DNA from 2 places in the Arthrobacter sp. TmtSoilC77 genome. Region 1 is predicted to be linked to the other one. Evidence: predicted binding sites of a transcription regulator. Region 1 holds the regulator's gene; the other holds the start of a gene.
The links. The regulator LexA, encoded in region 1, represses DNA repair genes until DNA is damaged. The targets are predictions, from matches to a motif close to TCGAACANNTGTTCGA.
Positions count from the first base shown of each region.

Region 2: AC6I99_RS21430 (shikimate dehydrogenase) is a predicted target of LexA. The motif match lies at 1,741-1,756, and genes of this name have one in related genera.

Region 1 is NZ_AP046050.1:1,788,854-1,792,259, reverse strand. Features, by position in the region: gene AC6I99_RS08270 (histidinol-phosphate transaminase) at 1-1,052, opposite strand, end outside; gene AC6I99_RS08265 (LysM peptidoglycan-binding domain-containing protein) at 1,130-1,489, opposite strand; gene lexA (transcriptional repressor LexA) at 1,846-2,589, shown strand; gene AC6I99_RS08255 (ATP-dependent DNA helicase) at 2,599-3,406, opposite strand, start outside.
Region 2 is NZ_AP046050.1:4,622,635-4,626,040, forward strand. Features, by position in the region: gene AC6I99_RS21425 (bifunctional sugar phosphate isomerase/epimerase/4-hydroxyphenylpyruvate dioxygenase family protein) at 1-728, opposite strand, end outside; gene AC6I99_RS21430 (shikimate dehydrogenase) at 728-1,645, opposite strand; gene AC6I99_RS21435 (IclR family transcriptional regulator) at 1,848-2,618, opposite strand; gene AC6I99_RS21440 (MFS transporter) at 2,820-3,406, shown strand, end outside.

The sequences.
Region 1 (3,406 bases):
TTTTCTGTTCCCGCAGTCACCCGCAGGTGCCCTGGAATACCGACGTCGCGGATCAGGACTCCCGCATCCAGCAAGCCCTGCCAGACTGCGTGCGGGTTCGAAAGCCCACCGAAGAACACGTAGTTTGAGTCCGAGGCCGCAGGCTTGAGTCCCATTCGGAGGAGCTCGGTCACAATGCGGTCCCGCTGGACCTTGATGTCTTCGACGTCGGCCATGAGCGCTTCGCGGTGGTTCAGGGCGGCCAGGGCCGTGGCTTGTGTGACGGCTGAAAGGTGGTAGGGCAGCCGAACGAGCCTGATGGCATCGGTGACCTCAGGCGCGGCAGCCATGTAGCCCAACCGGGCACCTGCCAAGGCAAAGGCCTTGCTCATGGTGCGCGAGACGATCAAACGTTCCCGCCCGGGAAGCAGCGTCAGTGCGCTCGGGGTGTTGTCGTGCGCGAACTCGTGGTAGGCCTCGTCCACGATGACGATTGCCTGGCTGGCCTCGCCGGCTTCGTACACGGCTTCGACCACGTCCAGGCCCAGTCCCGTTCCCGTGGGGTTGTTCGGCGAGCACAGGAAGACGATATTCGCTCCGGTCTCCCGCACCTGGGCAGCCGCAGAAGCCGCATCCAGGCCATAGTCATCAGCCCGCACCCCACGGACATACTCAGTGTCCGTGCCACTGGCAAGCAACGGGTACATGGAATACGTGGGAGGGAATCCCAGCGCCTTACGCCCCGGACCTCCAAAAGCCTGCAAAATCTGCTGCAGGACCTCGTTGGAGCCGTTGGCTGCCCAGATATTCTCCGCGGAAAGCCCGTGTCCGAGGTAATCGGCAAGGGATTCACGGAGTTCCGTGAATTCGCGGTCAGGGTACCGGTTCAGGCCAGTGGCCGCGGCGGCAACAGCCTGGGTAATCGCCGCTTGCACATCTGCCGGAACGCCATGGGTGTTCTCGTTGACGTTGAGCAAAATGGGGACGTCAAGCTGCGGCGCGCCATAGGGGCTCAATCCACGCAGGTTGGTCCGAAGGGGAAGTCGGTCAAGTCGCTCAAGCTGGTCACTCACCAAGACAGTTTAAGGTGCCGGTGCGACTGCGGAGTAACTGTGACGCCAGAGACGCTGGCCCCTCGCCCCCTGGCCGCTCAATTGGCGGGAACGAACAGCTGCTGGCCGGGCTGGATGCGTCCCCCGCGGAGATCGTTCAACTGGATGATTTCCGCGATGACATCACGGGGGTCCCGCTCCGGCGCGGCCGCACCGGCGATGCCCCACAGGGACTGCCCTGGCTGGACAGTAACCGTAACTGCCACCGGCGGCTGCAGCTGGGCTTGGGAATCAGAAGCTTTGGCCGGGGAGTTGATGAAGCCGGCAAGGCTCAGCAGCGCGGCAAGGAGCAGCATGACGGGAATTCCAAAGAAGACGATCCTGCCGCGTTGGGTAAGCCGGAGACGCGCAGGAGCCGGAGTGTTGCGGAATTCGTGGAACGTAGAGATTGCGGACATGAGCTGAGCCCTTCTGAGCGATTGCCTGCATCGGATGCCCGTTGCCGGCTGCCAATTCCTTGTGTTCGCCGAGCCCGGCCCCGAATGTTCGAACACTTTCTTCGAACATCCGAACCGCGCTCAACTTTTATAGAACACATATTCGAACCTTGCTATGACATTTTTAGCACTTATCAACGAACGGTGTCGAGACTCGCTAGAACGAATGTTTGATAAACGCCTGTGCCTGGCCTAGGTTTGAGTGAAGAAACAGGCACTGTTTCAGTGGAACAGGAGGGTCTGACATTTTTTCGGATCCCACATCCCCGGGCACACTTCAGACCGTGACCGGGCGGAACGGAAGGGCATTGGCGAACATGGCAGCGAAAGCCACCGGCGGCGGGGCACCCCTGCGGAGCCAGCAGCCTCAAAAGAGTCCCAAAAGCCTGACTGTCCGGCAGAAGAAAATCCTGGAAACCATCCAGCGGTCCGTCAATGACAACGGGTATCCGCCCAGCATGCGCGAAATTGGCGACACCGTTGGTCTCGCGAGCCTCTCCAGCGTCACGCACCAGCTCTCCCAGTTGGAGAAGCTCGGCTACTTGCGCAGAGATCCCAAGCGCCCCCGCGCCATGGAAGTACTCATGCCTTTGACCCTTGACGGCGGGACAATTCCCGGAGTGGAAGCAGCTACTACACTCCGCAGCGCAGGCGGACTCGCCGTGACGGAACTGGCCAGCGCCAGCGACACCGCGATGGTACCCCTCGTAGGACGCATCGCTGCAGGTGGGCCCATCCTCGCCGACCAGACTATTGAGGATGTCCTGCCCCTGCCCCGGCAACTGGTGGGCCACGGCGAACTGTTCATGCTGAAGGTCGCTGGGGACTCAATGATCGATGCCGCAATTTGCGACGGTGACTGGGTGGTTGTCCGTCGCCAGAATGACGCCATCAACGGTGACATCGTGGCAGCACTCCTGGATGACGAAGCCACGGTAAAAACCTTCCGCCAGCGGGACGGCCACACCTGGCTGCTCCCCCAGAACACGCAGTACGAACCGATACTTGGAGACCAGGCCACCATCATGGGCAAGGTCGTCTCGGTACTGCGCTCCCTCTAGGGAGTTCGCCTACGTTTTCTTTGCGCCCAGGCGTTCCAGGACGCCGCGCACAACGTTGCGGTCCGTCGTTGCCCAAAATGGCGGCAAAGCGGCACGCAGGAATCCGCCGTACCGTTCGGTGGAAAGCCGCGAGTCCAAGACGGCCACCACGCCTTTGTCGCCGGTGGAACGAATGAGGCGTCCCGCTCCCTGTGCAAGACGAATTGCCGCATGCGTAGCCGACACCGCCATGAACCCGTTGCCCCCGGACTGTGCAACGGCGCGTGAGCGTGCGGTCATCAGCGGGTCATCGGGCCTCGGGAACGGAATGCGGTCAATCACCACAAGGCGGCATGAACCGCCAGGGACGTCGACGCCCTGCCACAGGGACATGGTGCCGAAGAGGCAGGTGTCCGGTTCATCGGCAAATTGCTTCACCAGTGCTGCCATGGTGGATTCCCCCTGGCAGAGGATGTCCACATCCAGCCGCGGGCGCATGGCATCTGCAGCTTCTTCGGCCGCCCGACGCGATGAGAACAGGCACAGGGCTCCCCCACCGGATGCACGGATGAGGTCTTCAAGCTCATCCAGGGCCTCGGGTGAAGTGCCCCTGCCGGGCTTGGGCAGGTGCTTGGCCACGTAGAGCACACCCTGCTTCGGATAATCAAAAGGTGACCCGACGTCCAACCCGGTCCAGCTTGGCGCCCCATCTCCAATAAGCCCCAGGCCACCGGCTGCGGGTTCAAAGGCAGATCCAATGGCCAGCGTGGCAGAAGTAAGCACCACTGTGTGCCCCGCGAAAAGGCCCTCCCGCAGGCGGCCGGCAACGCTAAGCGGC
Region 2 (3,406 bases), 2.8 Mb from region 1:
TCGTTGAAGACTTCAAGAGAAACCGGGCCCGTGTAGCCGGCGCGGACCACGTGGCCCATGAACTTGGCGAGCTCGAACTGCCCCTCGCCCGGGAACACCCGGTAATGGCGGCTCCACGAGAGCACGTCCATGGAGAGCTTGGGGGCGTCGGCAACCTGGACGAAGAAGATCTTCTCAGCGTTGATGTCCTCGATCGGCGCTGTGTCCCAGTCGCGGGAAAGGATGTGGAACGAGTCCAGACACGTTCCGAGGTTGGGGTGATCCACCGTCTCGACCAGACGATAGGCGTGCTCGTAGTCGTTCACGTACTTTCCCCAGGCCAGGGCTTCGTAGGCAACTTTGACGCCGTGATCCCCGGCCAATTCTGCGAGTTCCGCTAGCTGAGAGGCGCGGAGTTCGTCGTCGTCGATCGTTGCAGTAGCGACGTTGGAGCAGACCAGGATGGTGTCCATGCCCAGGCGTTCCATCAGGTTGAACTTGGCCTCGGCCCGCTTGAGGTTGGCCTTCAGCAGGTCCGGAGTGACGCCGTCGAAATCGCGGAAGGGCTGGTACAGATCCAAGCCGAGGCCAAGATCCGCGGCCATTTTCCGCACTTCCTCGGGACTCAGGGGCGAAGTGACGAGGTCCTGCTCGAAGATTTCGATGCCGTCGAAGCCCGCGATGGCGCAGGCCTGCATCTTTTCTTTCAGCGTGCCGGACAGGCAGACCGTTGCGATTCCGGTGCGCATCAGTGACCCGCCTTTGCCAGAGCCGGGGCTTCGGTGGCGGCGAGCGCATCCTCGACGGCGATCAGCTCAAGGAAGTGGGCCCGCATGCGGTCGCGATCGGCGTCGTGGCCCGTGAAGAGCCGGAAGGCGTCGGCGGCTTGACCGACCGCCATGCGTCCGCCGTCGAGAACTTTGCAGCCCTTGGCGCGCGCTTCGCGGACCAGCTGCGTCTCGATGGGGCGGTAGACGATGTCCGCAACCCAGTGCCGCGGTTCCAGGAGGTCGATGTCCAGGGGCAGCCCGGGGTGGGCAGCCATGCCGATCGGGGTGCAGTGAACCAAACCGTCGGCGAGGGGCATGATCTGCGGGAGCTCGTCGGTACTCCGCGGTGTGACCGTGGCGGCCGGGAAGAGTTCGCCGAGTTCGGTGGCGCGCTCTGCGGCCCGCGCCGGGTCCATGTCCACCAGGTCCAGGGCGCCGACCCCGGCGGTGAGCAGGGCGTAGGCGACGGCGGAACCCGCACCGCCCGCACCCAGCTGGACCACGCGGTCCAGCTTCGCACCGGGGAGTCCGTCGGCGAGAGCCGAGCCGAAACCTGAAAAGTCGGTGTTGTGGCCGATGAACCGGCCGTCCTGGATGAGGACTGTATTGACGGCACCCAGGCGACGGGCGTCGTCGGAAATTTCGTCAAGCTGCTCAAGGACCAGCTGCTTGCACGGGTGCGTGATGTTCAGTCCGTTGAAGCCCATGCGCTGGGCCGCGGTGAGGAGATCCCCGACGGCGTTGGCCGGCAAAGCCAGCTCCAGCAGGTCGATGGGGCGGTACAGCAAGCGAAGGCCCTGCACATCGGCTTCGCGTTCGTGCATGGGCGGAGTCAGCGACGGCATGACGCCTTCGCCAATCAGGCCCACCAGAACGGACTCGGCTCGGTTGCTCATCCTAAAGCTCCTTTGACTTCAGCACCCCTGCTTTTGGCACTTTCTGGGGCGCCAACTGCCCGGGTGTCTTCCAGATTACTACAAGTGTTCATATTCCGCACGCTTGTTCTTATCGCGAACAAACGCGATGTGCTGACCCAACTGAGTCGCAGTTGTGCGCGTTTAGCGGCCTCAAAACGCGCTTAAGTGCGACCTAGTTGGGCTAACGCTGGGGCAGGCGGGCCGCGAGTTCAGCCGCGGCCTCCTGCAAAGTAGGGACGTGGGCGATGAGCTCATCCATGGTGAGCCGAAATACCGGAACGGCCGTGGCGAGGGACGCAAAGGCGTGGCCTTGGGAGTTGAGGACCGGCACTGCGACCGCGCGCATGCCGATCTCGTTTTCTTCGTCCATGACCGCATAGCCCTGACGGCGCACTTGCTCGATCTCCGCCCGGAATGCAGCCCGATCGGTAATGGAGCGCTCAGTGAGAGGCTCCAGGGGCAACTCTTCGAGCAGTCGTTCGCGTTCGGCGTCGTTCTCAAAAGCGACTATCGCCTTACCCACGGACGTCGTGTGCAGCGCACCAAGATGGCCAGGATCGCTGGTGACGCGGAAGGTCTTGGGGCCGTCCACCTTATTGACGGTTAGATGATGATTTCCGTCGCGCACCGAGAGGATGGTTGCTTCTTCGGTCCGCTCCGTAACGCGCTGGAGTACGGGAAGGGCCGTTGCCGCGAAGCCGTGGTGATTGGAAACCCGCTGGCCCAGCTGGAAGACCCGCAATCCCAGATGATACCGACGTCCGTCGGGCTCGTAATCCACAAATCCGTCGCGCGTCAGCGAACCGAGCAGCCGGTACGTCGTGCTGAACGGAAGTCCCGCACTCCTGGCCAGATCCGCGGCGCTCGCACCCTTGGGCTCATTCCCCAGCAATACCAACAGGCCCAGGGCCTTGCCGACCATGTCGGTCTTTGTGTCCTCTTTCACACTCATGCGTAGATGCTCTCACATCGTGAGAGCTATTTCTAGATAGTGGGGACAAGTCTTGACAAGTGACCCCAATCACGGCCACTATTGCTGTATTGCACAAGTAGCTCTCACCATGTGGTTACTTTGGGATTGATCCGGCCGCACCTCGCTCTGGTCTTCCCGCAGAAGCTAGATCCGCGACATCGTCGTCACAGAAGGAACACCATGAGCCACACAATGCCGTCAGCGACGCCAGGCACAGTTACGCCAGCAGGAACCCCCAAGAAAGCGGCACTCGCCAGCTTCCTTGGAAGCGCAGTGGAGTACTACGACTTCTTCATCTTCGGCTCCGCCGCCGCCTTGATCTTTCCGCACGTGTTCTTCCCGGACGCGGACACCAACGCAGCCATCATGTCCTTCGCGACCTTCGGCTTCGCCTATGTTGCCCGTCCTGTAGGCGCCGTCATCCTGGGGCACTTCGGCGACAGGATCGGCCGGCAGAAGGTCCTCATGTTCACACTGGTCCTGATGGGCGCCGCCACCTTCGTGATCGGCTGCCTCCCGGACTTCAAGACCATTGGCTGGTGGGCTCCCGTCCTGCTGGTACTCGCCCGCCTCGCCCAGGGTCTTTCGGCTGCCGGCGAGCAGGCCGGTGCCTCCTCAATGACGCTGGAGCACGCTCCGGACAACCGCCGCTCGTTCTTCACCTCGTGGACGTTGACCGGCACCCAGGGTGGCCAGATCCTTGCAGCCCTGGTGTTCATTCCAGTTCTCGCGCTCCCGGACGAGGTCAAGTACGGCATCGGCTGGCG